DNA from 2 places in the Massilia sp. BGA-UO-ETr-WB1 genome. Region 2 is predicted to be linked to the other one. Evidence: predicted binding sites of a transcription regulator. Region 2 holds the regulator's gene; the other holds the start of a gene.
What was found. The regulator NrdR, encoded in region 2, represses ribonucleotide reductase genes. The targets are predictions, from matches to a motif close to CACNANATNTNGTG.

Region 1: the regulator NrdR is predicted to act here: its motif matches at 8,109-8,122, upstream of AC56DV_RS05870 (ribonucleoside-diphosphate reductase subunit alpha).

The regions. Positions count from the first base shown of each region.
Region 1 covers NZ_JCAQOT010000021.1:255,266-269,734, reverse strand. Annotated here, with positions in the region: gene AC56DV_RS05910 (NHL repeat-containing protein) at 1-475, opposite strand, end outside; gene AC56DV_RS05905 (ABC transporter substrate-binding protein) at 717-1,694, shown strand; gene AC56DV_RS05900 (ABC transporter permease) at 1,704-2,537, shown strand; gene AC56DV_RS05895 (ABC transporter ATP-binding protein) at 2,537-3,328, shown strand; gene AC56DV_RS05890 (cytochrome C assembly family protein) at 3,387-4,190, shown strand; gene AC56DV_RS05885 (PP0621 family protein) at 4,187-4,516, shown strand; gene AC56DV_RS05880 (sensor histidine kinase) at 4,518-6,209, shown strand; gene AC56DV_RS05875 (sigma-54-dependent transcriptional regulator) at 6,236-7,819, shown strand; gene AC56DV_RS05870 (ribonucleoside-diphosphate reductase subunit alpha) at 8,220-11,159, shown strand; gene AC56DV_RS05865 (ribonucleotide-diphosphate reductase subunit beta) at 11,220-12,320, shown strand; gene AC56DV_RS05860 (hypothetical protein) at 12,526-13,107, shown strand; gene AC56DV_RS05855 (hypothetical protein) at 13,114-13,296, shown strand; gene AC56DV_RS05850 (RidA family protein) at 13,293-13,679, opposite strand; gene AC56DV_RS05845 (LysR substrate-binding domain-containing protein) at 13,799-14,469, shown strand, end outside.
Region 2 covers NZ_JCAQOT010000023.1:106,845-121,313, forward strand. Annotated here, with positions in the region: gene tolA (cell envelope integrity protein TolA) at 9-941, opposite strand; gene AC56DV_RS08945 (ExbD/TolR family protein) at 944-1,384, opposite strand; gene tolQ (protein TolQ) at 1,400-2,089, opposite strand; gene ybgC (tol-pal system-associated acyl-CoA thioesterase) at 2,094-2,516, opposite strand; gene AC56DV_RS08960 (SDR family oxidoreductase) at 2,623-3,369, opposite strand; ZMP/ZTP riboswitch at 3,454-3,573, shown strand; gene glyA (serine hydroxymethyltransferase) at 3,664-4,908, shown strand; gene nrdR (transcriptional regulator NrdR) at 4,987-5,448, shown strand; gene AC56DV_RS08975 (RpnC/YadD family protein) at 5,456-6,535, opposite strand; gene pilV (type IV pilus modification protein PilV) at 6,761-7,315, shown strand; gene AC56DV_RS08985 (PilW family protein) at 7,426-8,364, shown strand; gene AC56DV_RS08990 (pilus assembly PilX family protein) at 8,364-8,996, shown strand; gene AC56DV_RS08995 (pilus assembly protein) at 9,008-11,140, shown strand; gene AC56DV_RS09000 (type IV pilin protein) at 11,137-11,592, shown strand; gene AC56DV_RS09005 (GspH/FimT family pseudopilin) at 11,613-12,149, shown strand; gene ribD (bifunctional diaminohydroxyphosphoribosylaminopyrimidine deaminase/5-amino-6-(5-phosphoribosylamino)uracil reductase RibD) at 12,176-13,273, shown strand; gene AC56DV_RS09015 (riboflavin synthase) at 13,283-13,909, shown strand; gene AC56DV_RS09020 (OsmC family protein) at 13,923-14,345, opposite strand.

The DNA of each region.
Region 1 (14,469 bases), on a different contig from region 2:
GGCTGAAGCGGGCCGCCGCGCCCTGGCCGTCGATGGCGGGGGCGCCGTCGGTGGGGCCGGTGCGCCCGGCCACCAGGCTCAGGCCGGGCTGGCCGGGGTCGGGATACAAGGTCAGCTTCAGCGTTTTGCTCAGGCTGCCCACGGTGGCGTTGACGGTGACCTGGGTGATGGCGGCCACGGCGGCCGGCGGCACATAGCTGACGGCGGCGCCGCTGGCGGCCGACAGGCTGCCGGGGCTGCCCGCCGCCAGGGTCCAGGCCGGCGCCGCGCCGGTGGCGGTGGTGGCGGCCAGGCCGATGGACTTGCCGCCGGCCACGGTCTGCCATACCGGCGCCGAGACCGCCAGGGTTTCGGCGACGGCGGGCGGGGTGGGGCCGGGGCTGGTGGTGGAACCGCCGCCGCCGCCGCAGGCGCTCAGCGCGAGCAGCGAGGCCAGCAGCGCGGCGCGCCGCAACGGGGAGAAAGGCTGGGTCATGGGAACTCCGGGATTGAAGGGGGCGACAGGGCAAAGGGGCAAAAAGGGCAATATTGCCCCGACTGTAACCCGCCGCGCCGCCGCACAATCTCACGGATTGTCACCCGGGCGCTGCAGTTTTGTAACGAAGCGTGACGGCGCGGCGAAAAAATTGTTCTGGATTGCGGGCAACGCTTGTACTATTGGCTGAGAAGAAAAATTGGCGTGACGGCATGGTTCACCACCTAAACAGGAGACACAGATGAAGCTGAAGGCGATTGCAACGGTACTGGCAGCGGCGCTGCTGACGGCGGGCCAGGGCGCGGCCCAGGCCCAGGAAGTGGTGCGGCTGGGCAATCTGAAGTTCGCGCACTACGGCGCCGTCTCCTATATCAAGGAGATCGCGCCCAAGTGCGGCATCAAGGTCGAGGAGCACATGTTCGCCAAGGGCCTGGACGTGATGCAGGCCATCATCGCCGGCGAGCTGGACGTGGGCACCACCGCCTCCGAGGCCGCCATCTCCGGCCGCGCCGGCGGCGCGCCCATCGTGGTGGTGGCCGGCTTCGCCAAGGGCGGCGCGCGGCTGGTGGGGCGGGCCGACCTGAAGCTCAAGTCGGTCAAGGACTTGAAGGGCAAGCGGGTGGGCGTGACGCGCGGCGGCATCCAGGAAGTGCTGCTGCTGGCCGAGCTGCAGCAGGCCGGGCTGACCGTGTCCGAGCAGCCGGGCAAGGACGTGCAGCTGGTGCTGCTGGCCTACGCGGATTTGAACCAGGCGCTGCTGGGCAAGAACATCGACGCCATGATGCAGTCCGAGCCGCAGTCCTCGCAGGCGCTCAACAAGGGCTTCGGCACCGAGATCCTGAAGCCCTACGACACCCCGATCGGCGAGCCGATCCGCACCATGGTGATGACGGAGAAGTTCTACAAGGAGAAGCGGCCGCTGGCCGAGAAGTTCATGCGCTGCTTCGTCGAGGCCACCAAGACCTTCATCGACCAGCCGGCCGTGGCCGAGAAGTACGTGCGCGACGTGGTGTTCAAGGGCCAGATCAGCAGCGACGACTTCCAGGACGCGATCAGCAATTCGCCGTATTCCTACGACATCACGCCCGAGCACATCCAGATCACCACCGACGTCATGGTCAAGACCGGGGTGGGCCGGATGAGCAAGCCGCCGGTGGCGAAGGACTGGGTCAAGACCGACCTGCTGGACGCGGCCAAGAAAAGCCTGAACGTCAAATAAGGGGGCGCGATGAGCCGATTCCTGGGCGCGGTGGCCTGGCGCGAAGCGGGCGTGGGCATGGTGGTGCCGGCGGTGGTGATCGCGCTGTGGCAGGCGGTGGCCATGCTGGGCTGGGTCAACCCGCAGGTGCTGCCGTCGCCGCTGGCGGTGGTGGAGAAATGGTTCGCCTACCTGCTGCCGCTGCAGCCCTACGCGGCGGACCAGGGCAGCTGGCTGGCGTGGGCGCTGTCGGGCGAGCTGATCCACGATTCGCTGGGCAGCTTGTACCGGGTGGCGGTGGGCTTCGCCATCGGCGCCGGACTGGCGTTGCCGCTGGGCCTGTCGATGGGGGCCAGCCCGCGCGTGTACGCGTGGATGAACCCGCTGGTCCAGCTGCTGCGCCCGATTCCGCCCATCGCCTACATCCCGCTGTCCATCCTGTGGTTCGGGCTGGGCAACCCGCCGGCCGTGTTCCTGATCGCGCTGGGGGCCTTCTTCCCGGTCTTGATGAACACCATCGCCGGCGTGCGCCAGGTCGACAGCATCTATATTAGAGCGGCGCGCAACCTGGGCGCTTCCGGCGCCACCATGTTCCTGCGCGTGATGCTGCCGGCCGCCGTGCCCTACATCCTGTCGGGCGTGCGCATCGGCATCGGCACCGCCTTCATCGTGGTGATCGTGTCGGAGATGATCGCCGTCAACAACGGCCTGGGCTTCCGCATCCTGGAGGCGCGCGAGTATTTCTGGTCCGACAAGATCATCGCCGGCATGATCACCATCGGCATGCTGGGCCTGGCGATCGACGTCGGCATGGACCGCCTCAACAACCACCTGCTGCGCTGGCACCGGGGACTGGAGCACTGATGGCACAGATACAGATTTCCAACGTGAGCAAGGTGTTCCAGACCGCCGAGCGCGACGTGGTGGCGCTGCGGGACATCGAGCTGGCGATACCGCAGGGCCAGTTCGTCTGCCTGCTGGGGCCGTCCGGCTGCGGCAAGTCGACCCTGCTGAACGCGGTGGCCGGCTTCGCGCCGCCGTCGTCCGGCCAGATCGTGGTCGACGGCCGGCGGGTCGACGCGCCGGGGCCGGAGCGCGGCATGGTGTTCCAGGAGTACGCGCTGTTCCCGTGGATGACGGTGGCCGACAATGTCGCCTTCGGGCTGCAGATCAAGGGCTTGCCCAAGGCCGAGATCGACGCCACCGTGGCGCGGCTGCTGAAGATGCTGTCCCTGGGCGACTTCGGCAACCGCTTCCCGAAGGACCTGTCGGGCGGCATGCGCCAGCGGGTGGCGATCGCGCGCGTGCTGGCGCTCGATTCGCCCATCATGCTGATGGACGAGCCGTTCGGCGCGCTCGACGCGCTGACCCGGCGCAACCTGCAGGACGAGCTGCTGCGCATCTGGTCCGAGCTGAAGAAGACCATCATCTTCGTCACCCACAGCATCGAGGAAGCCATTTACCTGGCCGACCGGATTGTCGTCATGACCTACCGGCCCGGCACCGTCAAGCGCGACCTGGTGGTGGACCTGCCGCGCGGGCGCGACCCGGCCTCGCCCGAGTTCAACGCCCTCAAGCGCGAGCTGGGGCAGCTGGTGATGGAGGAGCAGCAGCGCCACCACAACGACGAGCTGCGCATGGCGGCGGTGGATTGAGGCGGGGGCGGGCATCCGAGGGCGGCCAAGCGGCGCGGCATAGTGTAAACTCTCCGCCATGCAGACTTATTTTCTGATCGCAGCCGCGTTGCTGTATATAGTGTGTGCCGTGCTGCCGCCGCGGCGGGCCGGACTGATCTCGGCCGCCACGGCGGCGGCCTGGCTGCTGCACGGCGCCAGCCTGTGGCTGGCGGTGGCGGCGCCCGGCTCGCTGCGCATCGGCTTTGCCGCCATGCTGTCGTCGGCGCTGTGGATTTCGGTGGCCGCCTACTGGCTGGAGAACCGCAATTTCGCGCTGGACGGCCTGCGCCGCATCGTCATGCCGAACGCGGCGCTGGCGGTGCTGCTGCAGGCCGCCTTCCCCGGCGCGCTGGTGGCGCTGGACGGCAACGCGCGCATGCTGGGCTGGCACATCGCCATCGCCACCCTGGCCTACAGCACCCTGACCATCGCCGCCTTCCACGCGGTGCTGATGGCGCTGCAGGAATCGCGGCTGCACACGCGCGGCCAGCGCGCCGGCTTCCTGTCGGCCGCGCTGGACCAGCTGCCGGCGCTGCTGACCATGGAAAAGCTGCTGTTCCGCCTGATCGCCTTCGGCTTCGTGCTGCTCAGCCTGACCGTGCTGTCGGGCATCGTGTTTTCCGAGGAACTGTTCGGCAAGGCGCTCAAGTGGGACCACAAATCGGTCTTCACCCTGCTGTCCTGGCTGCTGTTCGCGGCGCTGCTGGCGGGCCGCCACTTCCGCGGCTGGCGCGGCAAGACGGCGCTCAGTTTCACCCTGGCGGGCTTCGCCACCTTGCTGCTGGCCTATGTCGGCAGCCGTTTCGTACTGGAAGTGGTTTTGCATCGAGGAATGGCATGACACGTATCTTGTTCTGGCTGGCGCTGATTTTCCTGGTGGTGGCGGCGATCCGCAGCAAGCTGCGCGCGGTCGCGCGCCGCAGCGACCCGCACGAAGCGGCCCGCGTGGCGGCCGCGCGCGCGGCCGCCGAAGCCGAGGCGCTGGCCCAGGAGCGGGCGCGCCAGGCCGGCTCGCCGCAGGCGCAGGCGCGCGCGCGCGCCGTGGCCGAGGCGGAAACCATGCTCAGCTGCGCGCACTGCGGCGTGTTCTTCCCGGCCTCCGAAGCGGTGCGGCGCGGCGGGCGCGATTTCTGCAGCCAGGCGCACGCCGAGCAGCCGGCGCCCTGATGTGACGGCGCGCCTGCAAGCGCTGACGGCCGCGTCGCGCGACACCTTCTGGCGCTCGCTGCAAACCCTGAACGCGACGCGGGTGGTGATCGCGCTGGTGCTGCTGGCCTATCTGAGCGTGGACACGCGCGGCCTGCGCGGCGCCGGCACGCTGATGTACGCCCAGGTGTGCGCGGCCTATCTGCTGCTGGCGCTGGGCTTCGCGGCACTCACCAGCAAGGTGCGGCGCCGCTTCCTGGCCCAGCTGCTATTGCAGATCGCCTGCGACCTGGCCCTCATTTCGCTGCTCTACGTGGGCGCCGGCGGCGCGCGCAGCGGGCTGGCCATCCTGTACCTGTTCCCGCTGGCCGGCCTGGCCATCCTGGCGCCGCTGCTGCTGGCGCTGTTCTCGGCCTCGCTGGTGGCGCTGTTCCTGCTGGGCACGGCGCTGTGGCAGATGGTGGCGCACGAGGCCGACAGCACCCTGCTGCAGGCCGGCCTGTTCGGCGCGGCCTTCCTGGCGGCGGTGCTGGTGGTGAACCGCATGGCGGCCAAGCTGATCGGCCAGGAGGAGCTGGCGGCGCGGCGCGGGGTGGAGATCGGCGTGCAGCAGGCGGTCAACCGGCTGGTGATGTCGCACATGAGCGACGGCATCGTGGTGCTCGGCGCCGACGGCCAGGTGGTGGCCGGCAACCCGGCCGCGCAGCAGATGCTGGGCCTGGCCGGCGACGCGCAGTTCCGGCTCGACGCGGCGCCGGCGCTGGCGCCGCTGGCGCGCGCCTACCGCGACTGGCGCGCCGACCCGGCCCAGGCCACGGCGTTTTTGACCATCAAGCCCTACACCGACCCGGCGCTGCAGGACGTGACGGCGGCCTGGAGCGCGCGGCGCGACCTGGCCGCGCATCTGAAGGTGCGCTTCGCGGCGGTCGAGGCCGAGGGCGTGCAGCGCGGCGTGATCTTCCTGCAGGATGTGACGGCCATCGAGAACCAGGCGCAGGAACTGAAGCTGGCCTCGATGGGGCGGCTCACGGCCAGCATCGCGCACGAGGTGCGCAACCCGCTGTCGGCCATCGGCCACGCCACCTCGCTGCTGAGCGAGGACCTGGCCGGGCCGGTGCACACGCGCCTGCTCAAGATCGTGGGCGACAATGTGGCGCGCGTGAACCGCATGGTGGAGGACATCCTGCAGCTGTCGCGCAAGGTGCAGCCGCACAGCGAGCCGCTGGCGCTGGCCGGCTTCCTGGCCGAGCTGGCCGCCGAGTTCCAGGACACGCACGCGCTGGCGCCGGGCATCGTGCAGGTGGACGCGGCGGCGGCCGGCGGCGGCGCGGCCGGCGCCGTCACGGTGCGCTTCGACGGCCTGCATTTGCGCGAGGTGGTGCTGAACCTGCTCAACAACGCGGTGCGCTACGCCAGCGGCGGGCCGGGCAGCATCCGGCTGTTCGTGGTGGGCGGGCGCGGGCGCGGCATGGAGCTGCACGTGCAGGACGACGGTCCCGGCATTTCGCCCGAGGTGCGGGCCCACCTGTTCGAGCCGTTCTACACCACCTCCAGCAAGGGCACCGGGCTGGGCCTGTATCTGGCGCGCGAATTGTGCTTGAATAACGAGGCCATGCTGGACTATGAATACCGCTACGACCACGGCGTGCAGGCCGACGGCAGCCGCCGCTCCAGCGGCCGCTTCGTGATCACGTTCGCCAGGCCGGGCGCCTGAACCACCTACTATATAGAAGGACACCCATGAGTGCTCCCCGCAGTTCCCCGCGCGTGCTGGTCGTCGACGATGAAGCCGACCTGCGCGAGCTGCTGGAAATCACCCTGCTCAAGATGGGGCTGGACGTGGACAGCGCCGAGAACCTGGCGCAGGCGCGCGCCTACCTGGCGCAGGCGCAGGGGGAGGGCGCGGACGGCAAGGGCGCCGCGCCCTATGCGCTGGTGCTGACCGACATGCGCCTGCCCGACGGGCTGGGCTTGGAGCTGGTGCGCGAGGTGTCGGCCAGCTTCCGCAACACGCCGATCGCGGTGGTGACGGCCTACGGCAGCGCCGACAACGCGGTGGTGGCGCTCAAGGCGGGCGCGTTCGACTACATCAGCAAGCCGGTGGCGCTGGACCAGCTGCGCGTGATGGTGCAGTCGGCGCTGCGGCTGAACGCGCCGGCGGCCGGGGCGGCCGGCGCGGCGGCGGGCGAGCCGAGCCGGCTCAAGGGCGACTCGGCCGTGATGCAGGCGCTGCGCGCGCAGATCGCGCGCCTGGCGCGCTCGATGGCGCCGATCGCCATCAATGGCGAGTCCGGCAGCGGCAAGGAGCTGGCCGCGCGCGAAATCCACGCGCAAAGCTCGCGCGCCGGCAAGCCGTTTATCGCCGTCAACTGCGGCGCCATCCCCGAGGCGCTGATGGAGGCCGAGTTCTTCGGCTACCGCAAGGGCGCGTTTACCGGCGCGGCCGACGAGCGCGACGGCTTTTTCCAGGCCGCCAACGGCGGCACCCTGATGCTCGACGAGGTGGCCGACCTGCCGCTGGCCATGCAGGTCAAGCTGCTGCGCGCGATCCAGGAGCGGCGCGTGCGCAAGATCGGCGCCACGGCCGAGGAGGCGGTGGACGTGCGCATCATCAGCGCCACCCACAAGAACCTGGAGCAGCTGGTCGAGCGCGGCGCGTTCCGGCAGGACTTGTTTTACCGGCTCAACGTGATCGAGCTGAGCCTGCCGCCGCTGCGCGAGCGGGCCGACGACCTGGGCCTGCTGACCGACGCCATCCTGGCGCGGCTGGGCACCTTCGAGCAGCGCGTGGTGCTGGGGCCGGGCGTGCTGGAGGCGCTGCGCGGCTACGCCTTCCCGGGCAATGTGCGCGAACTGGAGAACATCCTGGAGCGCGCGCTGGCCTTCGCCAACGACGGCGTGATCGAGGTGCGCGACCTGGCGCTCAAGGGCAGCCGCGTGGCCGACATGCCGCCCGGCTACGTGCCGCCGCCGGCCGAGCTGCGCCACGACGCCCCGGCCCAGGCCGCGCCGCAGGGCTACATGCCGTTGCCCGCCGCGCCGCTGCCCGCCGCGCCGCTGGCGCCGCGCCCCCGCGCCGCGCCCGGGACGCAGGCCGCCGCCGCGCCGCCGCCCGCGCCGTCCGCTCCGCTGGCGCCGCCGCCGCTGGACGCGCTGCCGAGCAACCTGCCGGACTACCTGGCCCAGGTCGAGCGCGACATCATCATGCGCGCGCTGGCGCAGACCCAGTACAACCGCACCCAGGCCGCCAGCCTGCTGGGCATCAGCTTCCGCCAGCTGCGCTACCAGATGCAAAAACTCAACATCCAGGAGCCCGAAGGCTGAGCGGCGCCGGGTAGACTATAATGCTGCCCCGTCGCCGGCTTTGGGGTGCGGCGCCGCGTCTTTCAGTCCGGCAATGTTGCGTTTTCGCCAGTGCACACTCGGGCGCGGGCGGCGGCTGCCAAACTAAAAGGCAGTGCCCAAATCGGTGCGTTAGTACTCGCTAACCCGCTACGGCCTGAACGCTAGGGCGTCTTAAAATGTCAATAGAAATTTTGCCACCCGGGGCCAAATTTCCCCCTTGTCGAGACCCCATAGGCTCACTACAATTAGTGCGATAATTTGACCGATTCACTAGATGTAGTGTTAAATCTTGGCAAACGTTCAAAGATGCTTTTGGGCAACTGACGAACTTTATTCTCACAAAACACGCGCGCAGCACGCTGCTAAACCAGGAGCTTCAATGCAATCTACTCAAGACATCACCAACAATCCGGCGCCACAAGCGCCGGCATCGGCGGGCGCAGTCAGCGGCCTGGCCACGGCTGCCAGCGCGCTGGGCGATTTCCGCATCATCCGCCGCAACGGCGCGGTGGTGGCGTTCGAACCGTCCAAGATCAATGTCGCCATGACCAAGGCTTTCCTGGCCGTGCACGGCGGCCAGAGCGCCGCGTCCGCCAGTGTGCGTGAGATCGTCGAAGAGTTGACCAACAGCGTGGTGTCGGCGCTGGTGCGCCGCCAGCCGTCCGGCGGCACCTTCCATATCGAAGACGTGCAGGACCAGGTGGAACTGGCGCTGATGCGCTCGGGCCAGCACGACGTGGCGCGCGCCTACGTGCTGTACCGCGCCAAGCACATGGAAGAGCGCCGCGCCAAGAAGGACGCGGCCGGCACTGCCGCCGCCGCCGAGCCTGAACTGAGCGTGACCGAAAACGGCGTGCGCCGTCCGCTGGTGATGCAGGAAGTGCGCGACCTGATCAACGCGGCCTGCTCCGGCCTGGAAAAACACGTGGACGCGGACGCCATCCTGGCCGAGACCGTGAAAAACCTGTACGACGGCGTGCCGGTCGAAGAACTGCACAAGTCCGCCATCCTGGCCGCCCGCGCGCTGATGGAAAAAGACCCGGCCTACTCGCAAGTGACGGCCCGCATCCTGCTGCACACCATCCGCAAGGAAGTGTTCGGCCACGAGGTGCCGCAAGCCAAGGCCGCCGCCGAGTACATCACCTACTTCCCGCAGTACATCGCCAAGGGCATCGACAACGAGCTGCTGGACGCCGAGCTGGCCAAGTTCGACCTGGCCAAGCTGGCCAAGGCCCTGGTGGCCGACCGCGACCTGCAGTTCGGCTACATCGGCCTGCAAACCCTGTACGACCGCTACTTCCTGCACGTGCGCGACGTGCGCATCGAGATGCCGCAGGCCTTCTACATGCGCGTGGCCATGGGCCTGGCGCTGCGCGAGGACAACCGCGAAGCGCGCGCCATCGAGTTCTACAACCTGCTGTCGACCTTCGACTTCATGAGCTCGACCCCGACCCTGTTCAACTCGGGCACCCTGCGCTCGCAGCTGTCGTCGTGCTACCTGACCACCGTGTCGGACGACCTGGAAGGCATCTACGACGCCATCAAGGAAAACGCGCTGCTGGCCAAGTTCGCCGGCGGCCTGGGCAACGACTGGACCCCGGTGCGCGCGCTGGGCGCCCACATCAAGGGCACCAACGGCAAATCGCAAGGCGTGGTGCCGTTCCTGAAAGTGGTCAACGACACCGCCGTGGCGGTCAACCAGGGCGGCAAGCGCAAGGGCGCGGTGTGCGCCTACCTGGAAACCTGGCACATGGACATCGAGGAATTCCTCGACCTGCGCAAGAACACCGGCGACGACCGCCGCCGCACCCACGACATGAACACGGCCAACTGGATTCCCGACCTGTTCATGAAGCGCGTGATGGAAAAGGGCGACTGGACCCTGTTCTCGCCGTCCGAAACGCCGGACCTGCACGACAAGGTGGGCAAAGCCTTCGAGCTGGCCTACACCGGCTACGAAGCCAAGGCCGCCGCCGGCGAAATCCGCGTGTTCAAGAAGATCGCCGCGCTGGACCTGTGGCGCAAGATGCTGTCCATGCTGTTTGAAACCGGCCACCCTTGGATCACGTTCAAGGATCCGTGCAACATCCGTTCGCCGCAGTCGCACGTGGGCGTGGTGCACTCGTCGAACCTGTGCACCGAGATCACGCTGAACACCGGTCCGGACGAAATCGCCGTCTGCAACCTGGGTTCGGTGAACCTGCCGGCCCACATGAAAGAGGGCAAGCTGGACCACGTGAAGCTGCAAAAGACCATCCGCACCGCGATGCGCATGCTCGACAACGTGATCGACATCAACTACTACGCGGTCGACAAGGCCCGCAACGCCAACATGCGCCACCGTCCGGTGGGCCTGGGCGTGATGGGCTTCCAGGACTGCCTGCACATGATGCGCGTGCCGTTCTCGTCGGACGCCTGCGTGGCCTTCGCCGACACCTCGATGGAAGCGGTGTGCTACTACGCCTACCTGGCCTCGACCGAGCTGGCCGAGGAGCGCGGCCACTACGAGTCGTACAAGGGTTCGCTGTGGGACCGCGGCATCCTGCCGCAGGACTCGATCGCGCTGCTGGCCGAAGAGCGCGGCGGCTACCTGGAGCAGGACCGTTCGGCGGCCATGGACTGGACCCCGGTGCGCGAGCGCATCAAGAAGTTCGGCATGCGCAACTCGAACTGCGTGGCGATCGCCCCGACCGCCACCATTTCGAACATCATCGGCGTGTCGGCTTGCATCGAGCCAACGTTCCAGAACCTGTACGTGAAGTCCAACCTGTCGGGCGAGTTCACCGAGATCAACTCCTACCTGGTGCGCGACCTGAAGGCGCGCGACCTGTGGGACGAGGTCATGATCGCCGACCTGAAGTACTTCGACGGTTCGCTGACCAAGATCGACCGCGTGCCGCAAGACCTGCGCGACATCTACGCCACCGCGTTCGAAGTGTCGCCAAGCTGGCTGGTGGAAGCCGCCTCGCGCCGCCAGAAGTGGATCGACCAGGCCCAGTCGCTGAACATCTACATGGCCGGCGCCTCGGGCAAGAAGCTGGACGAGACCTACAAGCTGGCCTGGCTGCGCGGCCTGAAGACCACCTACTACCTGCGCACCATCGCCGCCACCCACATGGAGAAATCGACCTCCAAGACCGGCGCGCTGAACGCGGTGGCCGTGGACGGCGGCATGTCGGCCAGCGCCATCGCTGCCGCGGCCCCTGCGGCAGCAGCGGCTGCAACCGCCGCGGCACCGGCCGCCGCCGTGGAAGACGGTGCCGCCTGCTACCTGCGTCCGGGTGACGACGGTTTCGAGGAATGCGAAGCCTGCCAGTAATACAATAAGAAGGACCGCGCCGCGTGCGCGGTCCGTTTGCTAATTCAAGAAGGAAATATCATGCTGTCCTGGGACGAAGACACTGCGCCAGCCGCGCAACCCCAAGCACCACTCAACGCCGAAGGCACCGCCGAGCAGATCGCCCGCCGCGTGAACGCCGACGACAAGCGCGTCATCAACGGCCAGACCGACGTCAACCAGCTGGTGCCGTTCAAGTACAAATGGGCCTGGGACAAATACCTGGCCGGCTGCGCCAACCACTGGATGCCGCAGGAAGTGAACATGCAGCGCGACATCGAGCTGTGGAAGAACCCGAACGGCCTGTCCGAGGACGAGCGCCGCCTGGTGAAACGCAACCTGGGCTTCTTCGTCACCGCCGACTCGCTGGCCGCCAACAACATCGTGCTGGGCACCTACCGCCACATCACGGCGCCGGAATGCCGCCAGTACCTGCTGCGCCAGGCCTTCGAGGAAGCCATCCACACCCACGCCTACCAGTACATCGTGGAGTCGCTGGGCCTGGACGAGCAGGAAATCTTCAACGCCTACAACGAGGTGAAGTCGATCCGCGACAAGGACGAGTTCCTGATTCCGTTCATCAACACGCTGACCGACCCGGCTTTCACCACCGGCACCGTGGAAAACGACCAGAAGCTGCTGAAATCGCTGATCGTGTTCGCCTGCCTGATGGAAGGCCTGTTCTTCTACGTCGGCTTCACCCAGATCCTGGCGCTGGGCCGCCAGAACAAGATGATGGGCGCCGCCGAGCAGTACCAGTACATCCTGCGCGACGAGTCGATGCATTGCAATTTCGGCATCGACCTGATCAACACCATCAAGATGGAAAATCCGCTGCTGTGGACGCCCGCCTTCAAGGAAGAGATCAAGGGCCTGTTCCTGAAGGCCGTGGAGCTGGAATACGCCTACGCCGAGGACACCATGCCGCGCGGCGTGCTGGGCCTGAACGCGGCCATGTTCAAGGGCTACCTGCGCTTCATCGCCAACCGCCGCGCCACCCAGATCGGCCTGGAAACGCTGTTCGACCAGCCTGAGAATCCATTCCCATGGATGAGCGAGATGATCGACCTGAAGAAGGAACGCAACTTCTTCGAAACCCGCGTGACCGAATACCAGACCGGCGGCGCCCTGAACTGGGACTGATCCGCTTCTGCTTCCCCAAGAACCCGGCCTCCGCGCCGGGTTTTTTTATGGGCGCTGGGTTGGCCCCTGCGGGCCCCTCTGCCTAACGTGTCGATTCCATGTGCCTAATCCTGCCTCATTTCGCCTAATTTGAACTTTTTATTTTCCCCGCTGTCCAACAGACAGAAATAGGCCAAACGAGGCATGATTAGACAGGGGAACGAGTATGGATAGGCAGAGGGATCTGGCAGGCATACCGCCTGCCGCGCGGGTCGAGCTCAGGGACTACCTGCGCACGTCCGGCAGCACGCTGAGCATGTCCGAGGCGCTGAGGCTGGCCATCAAGCACTGGATCGCCGCCCAGCGCGCCGCCGCCGAGCCGGCGAGGGGCTATCAATGGAAGTTGTTGTTCCTGCCCTCAGGGAGCTTGATCCGGATGCGCCATGAGGAGCAGTACTATGTCGCCGAGGTGGTGGGCGACGAGCTGCTCTACCGGGGCATGCCGGTCTCGCCACGGCAGTTGACGCTCATGGTGGCCGGTCACGGCCGGAACGCCTGGCGCGACGTCTGGGTGCGGCTGAACGGTGAGCGGAACTGGACCCAGGCTGCCCGGCTGCGGCGCGTGTTGGAACAGCAACCTGCGGCGCAGTCGCCGGTCGAGGCCATGGCCGCCGCCGCCCGCACCATGAGCGACGTGCTGCAGAGCACCTTGGCCCTGGTCGAGCACGTGCATCATAAAGCCTCACTGCGCCCCGAGCAGCGCATCCCCAAGCGCCGGCGCCAGGAAGACATGCTGCCGGACGAGTGATTCAGTATGCCCGCGCTCACCGGCGCGCAGCGCACCTGCCAGCTCAGAAAACTGGTGGATCGGAAAATGCTGCAGCCCATCCACGAAGGCGCGCGGCAGTACTCGCTGTCCTTCACCTCAAGCTACCTGCTGCGCGGCGTGGTCAAGGCGCTGGGCGGGCAGGGCTTCATCCCGCCGTCGCTGAACTAGCCGGCGGCGGCGATCGCCTCGATCTCGATCATCGCCTCCGGCGCGTACAGCGCCGCCACTTCCACGATGGTGTCGGCCGGGTAGGGCGGCGCGAACCACTGGCGGCGCAGCTCGACGATCTTGCCGAAGTGCCGCATCGACGTCAGATAGATAGTCACCTTGATGACGCGCCGCAAGTTCGAGCCGCCGGCCAGCAGCACCCGCTCCAGGTTGCGGAACGCCTGCGCGGCTTGCGCGTCGAAATCATCGGGCCCGACGATGGCGCCGTCGTCGCCCACGCCGGCCTGGCCGGATATATAGAGCAGCCCGCCGGCGCGGATCGCCTGCGACAGCAGGTAGGGCGCGTACGGGTCGGGCGTGGTGTGGATCTGTTCGATCTGCATGACGAGTCCTTTCAATGACTGAGTTAAAATAAACCGAAGCCCATTATGCGAACGCCGCTCCATGGCGGCAAACGATCATTCCTCATTCGATAGATGAGAAAAACTAAGCCATCAACAGCATGAGAAAACTGCCCGCCATCGGCGCGCTGCGCGTGTTCGAAGCGGCCGCGCGCCGCCTCAGCTTCAAGGACGCGGCCGAGGAGCTGAACGTCACGCCCACCGCCGTCAGCCACCAGATCAAGCACCTGGAGCAGGCCATCGGCGTGGCGCTGTTCGAGCGCGGGCCGCGCCGCGTCACGCTGACCGCCGCCGGCCGCCAGCTGTTCCCCACCTTGCGCGACGGCTTCGACAGCATCGAGCGCGCCATCGAGCAGCTGGTGCGCGCGCAGGGTGCGCAGGTGGCGCGGCTGTCGTCGACGGTGGCTTTCATGGCGCGCCGCCTGGCCACCCGCGCCGGCGCCTTCCGCGACGCCTACCCCGACTGGACCTTGCGCCTGGACGCCTCCAACGAACTGGTGGACCTCGACGCCGATGCCGACGCCGCCATCCGCTACGGTAGCGGCCTGTATCCCGGCCTGCTGGTCGAGCACCTGTTCGAGGACCGCTTCGCCCCCGTGTGCAGTCCGCTGCTCAACATACGCAGCATGCGCGAGCTGCGCCGCGCCACCTTGATCCACTTCGAGTGGGGCGACGCGGTGCGCGGCGACGAGCGCGCGGTCGAGTGGCGCCAGTGGCTGGCCGCCGCCGGCGCGGCCGGCATCGACGCCGACACCGGCGTCTCCTTCAGCGA
Region 2 (14,469 bases):
ATTGGTTCTCAAGGCAAATCTTTCATGTTGAATCCCGCGGTAATCTCGCGTTCCACCGAGCCGTCTTTCTTCTTCGGCAAAGGCGACGACTTGGCGATGGCTGCTTCCACCGCCAGGTCGTAGGCGGGAATACCGCTACTCTTGATCTTCCGGACCGAAATAATTTCCCCAGTTGGCAGTTGCTCGATCTTGAACTCGGCGCGCGGGTTGCCGGCGACGTCGCTGCCGCCATACGCGATGTTGCTCTTGATCTTGGCGGTAATGGCGGCCACGTAACCGCTGTCCAGGCGCGGCGCGGTCGCTTTCGCGGCCGTGCCGGTGGTGCCTGCGCCAGCGGTGCCCATGATGCGCGCCAGAGTCGCTTCGCGCTGTTTATCCAGCTTCTTCTGCTCTGCTTCCGCTTTGGCCTTGGCCGCTTTTTCAGCGGCTTTTTTCTCTTCCTTGGCCTTGTCTTCCTTGGCCTTCTCTTCCTCGGCCTGCTTCTTCTCTTCGAGCTTCTTCTTCTCGTCGAGTTTTTTCTTCTCGTCGAGCTTCTTCTGCTCTTCAATCTTCTTCTGCTTCTCTTCCTCGACGCGTTCCTTCTCGGCCTTTTCCTTGGCCTTGCGCTTTTGCAGCGCGATGTCCGGATCCACGGCCGGCGGCGGCGCCTCCACTGGTGGCGCTACCACTTTGGGGGGCGGCGCCGGTATCGGTTCGGGCTCCGGTTCGGGCTCCGGCTTCACTTCCGGCGGCGTCGGCGCGGGCGGGGCGGCGGTCTGGGTGGTCATGTCCCACACTTCCGCTTCCACCGCCACCGGCTCGGTGTTCTGCCACGCCACGCCCACCCACAGGAAGAACAGCAGGCCCGCGTGCATGGCCGCAGCCAGGCCGATCGAGCTCCAGCGGTCGTCGCGTTTCGGCACCCGGTACGGGCCGCCTGCGGTTGCGTGTTTCATCGTCATGCTTACTTCGTGGCCAGGCCAACCCGGTTGATGCCCATTTTCTTCGATTCGGAGATCAGCTGGATCACATCGTCGTACTTGCTTTCCTTGTCGCCGGAGATCATTACCGGATACTCGGGGTGTGCTTCATGCAGCTTGCGCAGCTTGCGCACCAGCGCGTCGCGGTTCGGCTCGGTTTCCGGCGCGTCCGCGTTCTTGCCCTGCACGCCGATCGACAGCGCGCCGTTGGGTTTGATGATGATCTGGATGTAATCGTCCGGCGGGCGGGTGGAGCGCTCGGCTTGCGGCAGGTCCACCTGCGACGGGTTGTTGGACGACGGCATCACCATGAAAATAATGAGCAGCACCAGCATCACGTCGATGTAGGGCACGACGTTGATTTCGGACTTCAGCTTGCGGCTGCCACGGCTGCCGCGCATGCCGCTGGAGAAGGAAGATGCCATGGTTGTCCTCCCCGCTTAGCGCGATTGGCGCTGCAGGATGTTGGAGAATTCTTCCACAAAGCTCTCGAAACGGATAGCCAGGCGGTCGATATCGTGCGAGAAGCGGTTGTAGGCGACCACGGCGGGGATCGCGGCGAACAGGCCGATGGCGGTGGCGATCAGCGCTTCGGCAATGCCGGGCGCGACGGCGGCCAGGGTGGCTTGCTGCACGTTGGCCAGGCCGCGGAAGGCGTTCATGATGCCCCACACGGTGCCCAGCAGGCCGATGTACGGCGACACCGAGCCGACCGAGGCCAGGAAGGCCAGGTGCGACTCGAGCGCGTCCATTTCGCGCTGGAAGGCGGCGCGCATGGCGCGGCGCGCGCCGTCCAGCACGGCGCCGGAGTCCATTTCGCGGCTGCCGGCGTGCGCGGCCTTGCCCTTGATGAATTCGCCCATGCCCGCTTCGAAGATGCGCGCCAGCGCGCCGCTCTGGTCGCGGTTGCTGCCGGCGCTCTGGTGCAGCGCGTGCAGGTTGCCGCCGGCCCAGAAGGTTTTTTCAAAGTCGATGGTCTGGCGGCGCGCGGCGCGCACGGCGAACATCTTGCGGAAAATATAAGTCCAGCTGGTGAGCGAAATACCGAGCAGCAGCGCCATGATCAGCTGAACGATCAGGTGCGCGTTGGAGATGAGGGCGATGAAGGAGAGGTCTTGGGTGACGTTCATTGTTTCAGTCTGAGTTTGGGGATGACTCGGCGCCGCGCATGCGTGCCGCTACCACATCGGGAACCGCGCGCGGACGCAGCGCGGAATCGACGCAACCAACTTTTACGCGCGCCGTGTTGAGCAATTGATCGCCGTTCCAGGCCTGCTGCACGAACTGCAGCGAGGCGCGGCCCAGCTTTTCGATACTTAAGGTTAATTTTAATACATCGTCCAGCTTGGCTGGCGCGTGATACTCGGCAGCGACGTTCTTCACGACGAACATGGCGTCGTGCTCCTGCAGCAGGGCGTGCTGGTCAACGCCGATCGCGCGCAGCCATTCGGTCCGCGCGCGTTCGAAAAATTTGAGATAATTTGCGTAATAGACAATGCCACCGGCATCGGTGTCTTCGTAATAGACACGGACATTCCAGGTAAAGGCTGAAGGCATGTTGTTCTGACTACTAATGAGATTGGGCAATATTCTACGCGATTTCGCCGGCCAGTTTGAGCATCTTGTAACACTCGCTTACGTTTTTCCGGCGAAAACGCCAATTTTAGCCGCGTTTGATGGTGAAAGGGGAGAAACCCTGACAAGTCGGCATCAGTTCGATCTGGTTCACGTTCATGTGCGGCGGCAGGGTGGCGATCCAGTAGGCGGTGTTGGCGATGTCCTGCGGCGACAGCGGCACCGTGCCTTCGTAGACTTTGGCGGCGGCAGCGTCGTCGCCCTTCAGGCGCACGTTGGAGAATTCGGTGCCGCCGCACAGGCCGGGCGCCAGGTTGGTGGCGCGCACGCCGGTGCCCACCAGGTCGGCGCGCAGGTTCAGCGTGAACTGTTCCACGAAGGCCTTGGTGGCGCCGTACACGTTGCCGCCCGGGTAAGGATAGGCGCCGGCCGTGGAGCCGATGTTGATGATGGTGCCGCTGCCGCGCGCCACCATGGCCGGCAGGATGGCATGGGTCATGGTCACCAGGCCCTTGCAGTTGGTGTCGATCATGGTTTCCCAGTCGTCCAGCGACGCTTCGTGGGCGGGCTTGACGCCCAGCGCCAGGCCGGCATTGTTGACCAGCACGTCGATCTCGCGCCATTCGGGCGGCAGGCTGTCGAGCGCGGCGCGGATGGCGGCCTTGTCGGTCACATCCAGTTGCAGCGGCAGGACCTTGTCGCCCAGTTCGGCGGCCAGCGCCTGCAGGCGCTCGGTGCGGCGCGCGGCGATGACGGCTTTGTGGCCGTTGGCGGTGAATACGCGGGCCATGGCGGCGCCGAAGCCGGCGCTGGCGCCGGTGATGAAAACGATCATATTGGTTCCTTGCAAGATGGCATAGTGGAAATTAGGGCAAGTGTAGCGTAATTGCCTGAGTTGATAGTACAATCTGGCTTCCATTACGTCTCACGTGACTGGCGAAAAGCCGGGTCTGCGCTTGCGCGATCTGTCGGCGAAAGGTGGGCATCCACCGGGGAACGTGAGATTTCAATTCAACAGCCGTTCGCCTGGGCAGCCACCGATGGAAAGCACGAAGAGGCTGCTCCTCGCTTATTGGCGTTCCTCATTCGATCCACCTGCCAGATTTACTCTCTCACTTGGAGTTTTTTCATGTTTGCAAAAGATCACACCCTGTCCTCCGTCGATCCAGACCTGTTCGCCGCGATCCAGAAGGAAAACACCCGCCAGCACGACCATATCGAGCTGATCGCTTCGGAGAACTACACTTCGCCGGCGGTCATGGAAGCCCAGGGCTCCCAGCTGACCAACAAGTACGCCGAAGGCTACCCGGGCAAGCGCTACTACGGCGGCTGCGAATACGTGGACGTGGTGGAGCAACTGGCGATCGACCGCGTGAAGCAGCTGTTCGGCGCGGAAGCGGCCAACGTGCAGCCGAACTCGGGCTCGCAAGCCAACCAGGGCGTGTTCTTCGCCGTGCTGAAACCGGGCGACACCATCATGGGCATGTCGCTGGCCGAAGGCGGCCACCTGACCCACGGCATGGCGCTGAACATGTCCGGCAAGTGGTTCAACGTGGTGTCCTACGGCCTGACCGCTGAAGAAGACATCGACTACGACGCGATGGAAGCGCTGGCCAAGGAACACAAGCCGAAGCTGATCATCGCCGGCGCATCGGCGTTCTCCAAGAAGATCGACTTCGAGCGCTTTGCCGCCGTGGCGAAATCCGTGGGCGCCTACTTCATGGTGGACATGGCCCACTACGCCGGCCTGATCGCCGCCGGCCTGTACCCTAACCCGGTGCCGCACGCCGACTTCGTCACCTCGACCACGCACAAATCGCTGCGCGGCCCGCGCGGCGGCATCATCCTGATGAAGGCCGAGCACGAGAAGATCATCAACTCGGCCATCTTCCCAGGCATCCAGGGCGGCCCGCTGATGCACGTCATCGCCGGCAAGGCCGTGGCCTTCCAGGAAGCGCTGCAGCCGGCGTTCAAGGAATACCAGCAGCAAGTGGTGAAGAACGCCGACGTGCTGGCCAAGACGCTGATCAAGCGCGGCCTGCGCATCGTGTCGGGCGGCACCGAGTCGCACGTGTTCCTGGTGGACCTGCGCGCCAAGAACCTGACCGGCAAGGAAGCCGAGGCCATCCTGGGCCAGGCGCACATCACCTGCAACAAGAACGGCATCCCGAACGACCCGCAAAAACCGTTCGTGACCTCGGGCATCCGCCTGGGTTCGCCGGCCATGACCACCCGCGGTTTCAAGGAAGCCGAAGCCGAGCAAGTGGGCAACCTGATCGCCGACGTGCTGGACAATCCGCACGACGCGGCCACCATCGAGCGCGTAAAAGCGGCGGTGAAGGTGCTGGCTGACGCGCATCCGGTTTACGCTTAAACATTGTCTTGGTAACATCAGGGGCGCCGTGACCGTGTCGGTCCGGCGCTCTTTTAACATTCGAAAGCGCCGCGCCAGATGAAATGTCCGTTCTGTCAGCATGAAGAAATCCACGTCCTCGACACCCGCGTGTCGGAGGAGGGGGACGCAATCCGCCGCCGCCGCCGCTGCGGCAAGTGCGACAAGCGCTTCACGACCTACGAGCGGATCGAACTTGTGATGCCCTTCGTGGTCAAAAAGAACGGCAGCCGCACGGAGTACGCTGCGGCCAAGTTGCGCGGCTCCTTGACGCTGGCCTTGCGCAAGCGCCCCGTCGCGGCTGCCTCGGTGGACCTTGCGGTGCAGGCGATTGAAGAGAAGCTGCTCACCAGCGGCAAGCGCGAAGTCGATTCGCACTACATCGGCGAGCTGGTGATGCAGGAGCTGAAGCGGCTGGACAAGGTGGCCTACATCCGCTTCGCGTCGGTCTACAAGAACTTCGAGGACCTGGCCGAGTTCCAGGACGCCATCGAAGAAGTGGGGCAGTCGCCGAAGTCCTAGCGCCGGCTTAGTGGCGCGGGAAAATCTGGTCCAGCCTGCGGACGTCGATGACGGCCTTGGCCCAATCCTGCAACTGCGCCGGGCCGGCATTGGCGACCATTGCTGCGATGTCGTCCGGCAGCGGCCCGAAACGCTGGGTTAGCTGCAGGGCGAGCAGTGTTGCCTGGCCTTGCTGCACGCCCTGTTGCACGCCCTGTTGCATGCCCTGTTGCATACCCTGCAGCAGCCCTTCCTGCAGGCCCTGTTGCATGCCCTGCTGCAGCCCTTCCTGCCGTCCGTCCCGCATCGCTTTTTCCTTTGCCTGGGCAAGCTCGCGCTGCATTTCGATTCTGGCGCCGCGTGGAATATAGTTTTCCATGGTTGGCCTCCCCTGAAGTTCAACGGTGTCCTGCCAAAACTGGTTCTCCAGCACCGTTGGCAGGCGCATGATCCAGTCTATGACATGAAATAAGTTTACGATACGTTGCCGCTCCCAGTCACGCGCCAGGAGCAACCGTGTCAGCTTCCATTTTGCGGCCAGGCGAAGTGCGGGTTGGAGGTGGGTCTGCTGGGTGAGCAAGTGCGCTGCGGTCAGCAAGGCAAAGGGATTGTCATCCATCAGCAGCCCATCGATGCAGTCCGCGTAGTCTTGCAGCTTGGCGGTACGAAACCGTAGCAGCAATTCGCACCCGAACAGCTCATAGCCGAATGACTCAGGGCGCCACCGCTGCACCGTGTCCGCCAGCACCACCAGGCTGGCCACTTCGCGGCGATAGTGATCATAGATGCGGTACTGGTAAACGAAGATGCGTTCGGGCAGTTCTCGATCGCAGTCGGCTTGCACTTCGATGTGCAGCAATACCCACCGTTCCTGGCCATCCAGTGTGTACACCCGGACCAACTGGTCCGCCAGCCTTTTGCCGAGCGCGCCGTCCAGCGCCAGTTGCTGAAGTTCAGTATCGAGAAATTCAGGCGCCCGGCGCCAGTCGATGGCGCCATGCATATCGGGAAAGTAAAAGGCAATGAAATCGGAAAAAAACTGGACCAGGGCGCTTTTCCAGGGAGCGTCGTAACTCTCGTTCGGCGGAGGCGGAAAGTTGGCTGGCATCGCTCCAGTTTAGTAGCCCTGGCCCGGGCCGCTTCGATCTGGCGCAAGGGACAGTCGGAAATTCCGCCTTGCACGTTTCACTCTGGACTGCAATGACGAGCGGCAACAGACGGCAATTTTTCAAGGCAGAGTTACCTCGGCTTTGATGCACGTCAAACCGGCCGCCGCGTGCGCTGCTAACTTGCATTCAGGTTGTCCCTCAGTCGGCTTGTGCGGAGGTGGCGAATGGCGTCGCAGCGGCGGGTGCGCGGATTTGCGCTGATCGAAGTGCTGGTGGCGGTGGTCGTGCTGGCCATCGGCGTGCTGGGCGCCAGCGCCATGCAACTGGTGGCAATGCGCGTGCGCTATGAATCGCAATTGCTGAGCAACGCCGCGCAGATGGCGTCGGCCATGGCCGACCGTATTCGGGCCAACCCCGGCCAGATCGGGACGGCCTACCTGGCGCTGGACTATGACGCGCACACTGAGCCCGTCCCGGCCGCACCGGGCCGCCAATGCTGGGCCGCCGCGTGCGACAGTGCAGCCATGGCCGACGCCGATATCTACGACCTGAAGCGGCAAGTGGCCGCGCAACTGCCGGCCGGGCGGGCGCGCATTTGCCGTGACGCCGGAATGTGGGCCAGCGGCCAGCTGCGCTGGTCCTGCGCGGGCGGCCCGGGTGCGGCGGTTGTCATCAAGATAGGCTGGCGCGGCAAGAATCCCGATGGCACGCCCGCCACGGACGCCGAGGGCGGCTATGCGCCCGGCGTCGCGTTGGCGATGGCGGGAGTTGTGCCATGAGCTGCGGCGCGAGTGCCGTTGCGGGCAGTGGCGGAAAGCCTGCCACGAGCGGCGCTGCCGTTGGATGCCGGCATGGCGGGCGGATGAAACCAGGCCGCTGCGGACACGCCATGCGGGGACTGGGGCTGGTCGAGATGTTCGTGGCGCTGCTGGTGGGCATGCTGGTCACGCTGGTGGCCAGCGCGCTGGTGGTCAACGCCAGCGCCAACTATGTCCACCACACGGAAAGCGCCCGCCTGAACGACAGCGGCCGCTACGCGCTGGCCATCGTTGGCCAGGCAGTACGGCAAGCCGCATTCGTGAACTGGGACGCCGCCGGCGTGCCGCCCGCCACATTGCCCGAAACCAGCGCCAACATCAGCGGGCTGGACGCGGCCAGCATTACGCGCACGGCCAACGGAATCGACGAACCGCTCGGGCACTCCGTCAACGGCAGCGACGTGCTGGCCCTGCGTTACGCCGGCTCCGGCATCCCCGACGCCGACGGCTCCATGCTGAACTGCGCCGGCTTCGGCATCGCCGCCGCCGGCACTGAGGTGCAGCGCGGCTGGAGCATTTTCTACGTCGCCATGGGCGGAGACGGCGTGGCCGAGCTGCGCTGCAAATACAAGAGCGCCCACAGCTGGGGCGCGGACGCCATCGTGCGCGGTGTCGATTCCTTTCAAGTCCTGTATGGCTTGGACACGGACACGCCCGCCGACGGCATCCCCAACCGCTATCTCAACGCCGATGCCGTCCGCGCGCTGGATGGCGAACTGGTGCTGGAGGGCGCCACCGCCGCAGCCAGGGCGCAGGACCTGAACCGCAAGACCTGGTGGAAGCGCGTCGCCAGCATCAAAGTGGGATTGCTGCTCCATGGCGAAGCCTACTCGCGTCCCGGCGCGGAACCTGCGCAATACGAGCTGCTGGGGAGCGCCTATGCCAATAGCGCAGCCGGCAGCGACCGGGGCGTGCGCATTGACGAGAGCTTGCTGCCCGAAGGCCAGCGGCAGCGCGTGCGGCGCGCATTCGAAACATTCATCGCGCTGCGCAATCCAGGAGGTACGTGATGGCAGTCTTCCGGCAAATGAGCGGCGATGCCATGCTCGCCGAGCAGGGCATCGCCTTGCTGGTGACGCTGCTGATGCTGATTGCCGTGCTGCTGCTTGGCGCATCGGCTGCGCGCATGGCCATGCTGGGCGAGAAAGCGGCGCGCGCGGAGCGGGACCGGTACGTGGCCTTGCAGGCGGCGGAGGATGCGCTGGCCGATGCGGGAAAAGAGATCAATGGCAGCGCCGCCAGCGCGCCGGCCCGCACCGCGCTGCTGGCCGCCGGCAATGGCCTGGGCTTTGTCGCGGGCTGCGGCATGGGCGCCGACAATCCCTCGCTTGGCCTGTGCGCCCACGCGGGCGGCGAGGCGCCCGTATGGGAAACCGTGGACATCGGCGACGACGGCGCCGCCTCGCGCTCGGTGCCGTTCGGGCGCTTCACCGGAGCCGCGATGGAGACTGGCCAGGGCTTTCTGCCATTCCGGCGGCCACGCTACATCATCGAGCGCGTGCCTTACCATCCGCCCGGCGAAGACGCCGCCAGCCTGCATTACTTTTACCGCGTTACCGCCATCGGATTCGGCGCCCGGGAATCGACCGAAGTCGTGCTGCAAGGCAGTTTCCGGCAGGCCGATGGGGGAGGGGCGCCATGAGGGCGGCGCGCATGCCGAAGCGGCTGGGCTGGCACTGCGCGGTCTTGGCAATCGCCGCAGCCGCAGCCGCTGCCGCCGCTGCGGCAGCACCGCCGCTGGTGGAACTGGCCACCGAGCCGCTGGGCGCGGATTGTGTGCCTCGCCCGGACAGTTTCCGCGCCGCAGCCGTCGTGGCATCCACCCCTTCCGGCATGGCCGTGTTCCAGGCCAGCGCGCGGCCGGCCGGCTGGAGCGGCCGGTTCACCCGGTCTGCGCTCAGCCTGGATGCATCCGGCGCGCCGCAGATCACGCCCCCGCAGTGGGATGCCGCCGCTTTGCTGGATGCCTTGCCCGACGCCGCCGGTTCGCGCCGCATCTACACGTCCAAACTGGAGCAGGGCGTCCGCGTAACGGTGCCGCTGGCATGGGACCAGTTGTCCGCAGCCCAGCGCGCCGCGCTGAACCGGGCGCCGCCTCCGGCGCGTCCCGTGTCCGACGGCAGGGGCGAGCAACGCCTGGCCTGGCTGCGCGGCGACCGCAGTCAGGAGGATGGCCTGTTCCGCCGCCGTACCAGCATCCTCGGCGACGCCGTGAACAGCACCCCGGTCTACGCCGGTCCGCCATCCGCCGGCGGAGCCAGCGGAAGCGGCAGCGACAGCTACCGTGCCCACTACGACAGCCACAGGGTGCGCCGTCCGGCGGTTTACCTCGGCGCCAATGACGGCATGCTGCACGCGTTCGACGCGGCCAGCGGGGCCGAGTTGTTCGCCTATGTACCGGACGCCTTGTTTCCCCGGCTGAACCGGTTGCCGGACCGCGGCTACGGGCATGCCGCCTATGTCGACGGCCCGGCCAGCGTGGCCGATGCACAGTTGGCCGGCGCATGGAGGACCGTGCTGGTGTCGGCCATGGGCGCCGGCGCGCAGGGCGTATTCGCGCTGGACGTCACAGACCCGTCCAGCTTCCCGCTGGGCGGCGGCGCGCTGTGGGAGTTCACCGACCGGGATGACGCTGCGATGGGCAACGTCGCTTCGCTGCCGCAGATCGCCCGGCTGCGACTGCGCAGCGGCGCGGACGACTACCGCTATTTCGCCGTGGTGAGCAGCGGCATCAACAACCACGCCGCCGACGGCAACGCCGATACGGGCAATGCGAGCGCCTTGTTCCTGCTGGCGCTCGACAAGCCTGCAGGGGAATCCTGGCGCTTGAACCGCAATTACTATCGCTTGCAAACGCCGGTCGGAGCACCGGGCCGCGTCAACGTGCTGGGCGCGCCGGCACTGGTGCTGGACAGCGGCGGCGCCTTGCGTTTTGCCTACGCCGGCGATCTGCAGGGCAAGCTGTGGCGCTTCGATTTCAGCGGCGGTGCGCCGTGGCGCGGCGCGGCCGAAGGGCCGGTCTTCGTGGCGCGCGACGCCCAGCGCGTGCTGCAGCCGATCACCGGGCAGCCACGCGCCGTCCATGCGCCCGGCGGCGGTTACCTGATCATGTTCGGGACGGGCCAGCTGTTCGGCGCGAGCGACCGAGACCCCGCCTACTACGCCCAGCAATCGTTTTACGCGGTGCTGGACGACGGCCGGGGCGCCGGCTGGCCGTTGGGCAGGGCGGATCTCGCCGAACGCACGCTGCAAGGCCTGCCCGGCGCCGCCGTGCTCGAACTGCGCGGCCGCGCCTTCACCTACGGCGGCGCAGCCGGCAAGCAAGGCTGGTATGTCGATTTCGGCGGCACCGCCGGCGGGGAGCGCAGCGTCAGCCGCGCCGTGGCGTCGCAAGGGCAGGTCTTCTTCAACACGGTCATCCCCGGCGCCAGCGCCTGCGCAGCCATCGCCAGCCGCAGCTACGCGATGGATATCCTGACCGGGCTGGCGCCGGGCAGCGACGGCTTGCCCATGTCCGGCGAGGCCAGCGGCAGCCTGGTTGCCGACTATCTGCCTGGCCCGCCGGCCGTGATCGTGTCGGATGCAGCGCCGCCCGCGCGCCAGGCCGGCGGGCGTCCGGTTGCCCAAAAGCGCATCACGGCCGTCAACCTGGGCGCCCGGGTGGAGGGCGCGCCATCGTCCGCGCGCACGCGGGCCGTGGTCACCGCCGGCCGCGTCGGTTGGCGCGAAGTGGCGAACTGGCGCGAGCTGCATCGGGCCGCACGGGCGCGGGAGAGCAGGCCATGAGTACGCGCCGCAGCCGGGGCTGGACTATTCTGGAAGTGCTTATCGTGCTGGTGATCGCCATGGTGCTGGCGGCGTTCTCCTATCCGTCCTACAGCCAGTTCGTCATGCGCAGCAAGCGCGTGGAAGGGCAGGCGGCCTTGCAAGTGCTGATGCAGCAACAGGAGCGCCACTTCAGCGCCCACAACCGCTACATCGCATTCTCATCCGGCTCCACCGAACCGGCCGGGCGGCAGTTCAAATGGTGGTCCGGGACCAGCGCGGCCGGCAGCGCTTACGAGATCGAGGCAAAAGCCTGCAGCGATGAGACCATCGAAAACTGCGTGCAGCTGATTGCCACGCCGGGCACCAGCCGGGTGGACGCGCGCTACAAGGACGACGAATGCGGAAAACTGATCCTGACCAGCGCCGGCCAGCGCCTGGCGACGGGCCAGGGCGCGCGCTGCTGGCACTGAGACCGCCGCGCCCCCGAACCTTGGCCGCGCATACGCTGGTAGAAATGCTGGTGGCCCTGGCGGTAGCCGGCATCCTGGCAGGCGCCGCCGTCCCCAGCCTGCAAGCCGTGCTGCAAAAGCAGCAATTGCGGGCCGCCCTGAACGACCTGCTGGGCGCCATCGACCTGACCCGCTCCCTCGCCATCGCGCGCGGCAGCGTGGTGCTGATGGCGCCTGCCGACCCCGCCGGTGCGGCATGGCAGCACGGCTGGACCATCTTCGCCGACCTTAACGCCAACCGCCGCCCGGACCCCGGCGAGGAGCGCATCGCCGTCCAGCAGCCATTGGAGGGAGGCGTGCGCCTCGCTTCGCGCTTCACCTCCGGCACGGGCGCCCAGTATCTTGCATATAATGGCGCTGGGCGCAGCTGCCAGGCCGGCAACAGCCAGGCGGCGCGCTGGGGCACGCTGACGCTGGAAGCCGGCGAGCACAAACGCCTCATCAAGATCAACATGCTGGGCCGGGTAAGGGTGTGCGATCCCGTCGCGCAACCGGACATCTGCACCAGCGCTGACTAAGCTGGCAAACTGAGCGAACCAACGACGTGGACATCAACAACGACACCGAAGGCATGAAGCTGGCCCTGGAATGGGCCGCCAAGGGGCTGTACACCACCTCGCCCAACCCGCGCATCGGCTGCGTCATTGTGCGCGACGGCCGCGTGATCGGCGCCGGCGTCACCCAGCCCGCCGGGCAGGACCACGCTGAAATCCAGGCCATGAAGGACGCGCAGGCGCGCGGCCACGACGTGCGCGGCGCCACCGCCTACGTCACGCTGGAGCCGTGCAATCACCACGGCCGCACGCCGCCCTGCTCGGACGCGCTGGTGCGCGCGGGCTTGGGCCGCGTGGTGGCGGCAATGGAGGACCCGAACCCGCTGGTGGCCGGGCAGGGCCTGGCCAAGCTGGCGGCGGCCGGCATCGAAGTCTCCAGCGGCTTGCTGGCGCACCAGGCGTATGAGCTGAACATCGGCTTCTTCTCGCGCATGACGCGCGGCCTGCCTTGGGTGCGCATGAAGACCGCCGCCAGCCTGGATGGCATGACGGCGCTGCACAATGGCCAAAGCCAGTGGATCACAGGACCCGAGGCGCGCGCTGACGGCCACGCCTGGCGCGCCCGCGCCTGCGCCATCCTGACCGGCATCGGCACCGTCAAGGCGGACGATCCGCAACTGAATGTGCGCTCGGTGGACACGCCGCGCCAGCCGCGCCGTATCGTGGTGGACAGCCGCCTGGACATCAGTCCGTCCGCGCGCGTGCTGGAAGGCGGCGGCACCTGGGTGGTTGCCGCCGTCAGCGACACCGGGAAGGAAGCCGCCCTGCGCGCCGTGGGCGCCGAGATCATCACGCTGCCCAACCCGCACGGCAAGGTGGACCTGGCGGAGCTGATGCGCGAGCTGGGACGCCGCCAGATCAACGAGCTGCACGTGGAAGCGGGCGGCAAGTTGAACGGCTCCCTGATACGCGAAGGCTGCGTGGACGAGCTGCTGGTATACCTGGCGCCCATGCTGCTGGGCGACGCCCAGGGCATGTTCGCCTTGCCCGCGCTGACGGAGCTGAGCGGGCGCAAGAGCCTGAAATTCCACGAGGTTCAGCAGATCGGCGCAGATTTGCGTATCCTTGCCAGATTCACTTCACAATGAGATAGCACCATGTTTACTGGAATTGTTGCCGCAGTCGGCAAAATCACTTCGGTCCAGCCGCTGGAGGGCGGCCATGACGCAGGCGTGCGCCTGGAAATCGACGCCGGCGGCCTGCCGCTGGCCGACGTCGCCCTGGGCGACTCGATCGCCCTGAACGGCGCCTGCATGACCGTCATTGAAAAGACCGACCGCACGTTCAAGGTCGATGTTTCGCGCGAAAGCCTGAATTGCACCGTGGGGCTGGACGGCACCTCCGAAGTCAACCTGGAAAAAGCGCTGACCCTGGCCGAGCGCCTGGGCGGCCACCTGGTGTCCGGCCACGTGGACGGCCTGGGCGTGGTGCGCAAGTTCGAGCCGGTTGGCGAATCGTGGGAGCTGGTGATCGAAGCCCCGCGCGACTTGGCCAAATTCCTGGCGTTCAAGGGTTCGGTGGTGGTCAACGGCGTGTCGCTGACCGTCAACCGCGTGAACGACATCGGCAGCGGCGACGACATGGTGTGCCAGTTCTCCATCAACCTGATCCCGCACACCATTTCCGTCACCACGCTTAAGCACCTGACTGTGGGCGGCAAGGTCAATCTTGAGATCGACCTGATCGCCCGCTACGTCGAACGCATGCTGTCGGCCGGTAAGTAAGTGAATAAGTAAGTCAGAGCAAGGTCGCGTCCAGCGTGATGTTGGCGTTCAGCAGTTTCGATACCGGGCAGCCGGCCTTGGCCTTGGCGGTCAGTTCGTCAAAGGTGGCTTTGTCCGCGCCCGGGATCTTGGCCTGCAAGGTCAGGTGCACGGCGGTGATGGAGAAGCCGTCGGCCACCTTGTCGAGCGTGACTTCGGCCTTGGTCTCCATTTTTTCCGCCGTCAGCCCGGCTTCGCCCAGGATCAGCGACAGCGCCATCGTGAAGCAGCCCGCGTGCGCGGCGCCGATCAGTTCCTCCGGGTTGGTGCCCGGCTTGCCCTCGAAGCGGCTGGCGAAGCCGTAAGGGTAGTCTTTCATGGCGCCGCTTTGGGTGCTGATGGCGCCCTTGCCGTCCTTGATGCCGCCCGACCAGACGGCCGATCCGTGAGTCTTCATAGTGCCTCCTCATTGTGGGTTACGGGAGTCACCATCCTATGCCGAACAGAGAATGCGCGCCGCTCACTTAAGGGAGAGCCGGGCAGTCATCCGATAGTTGCTCAAGGTGAATCAATGGGGAGAT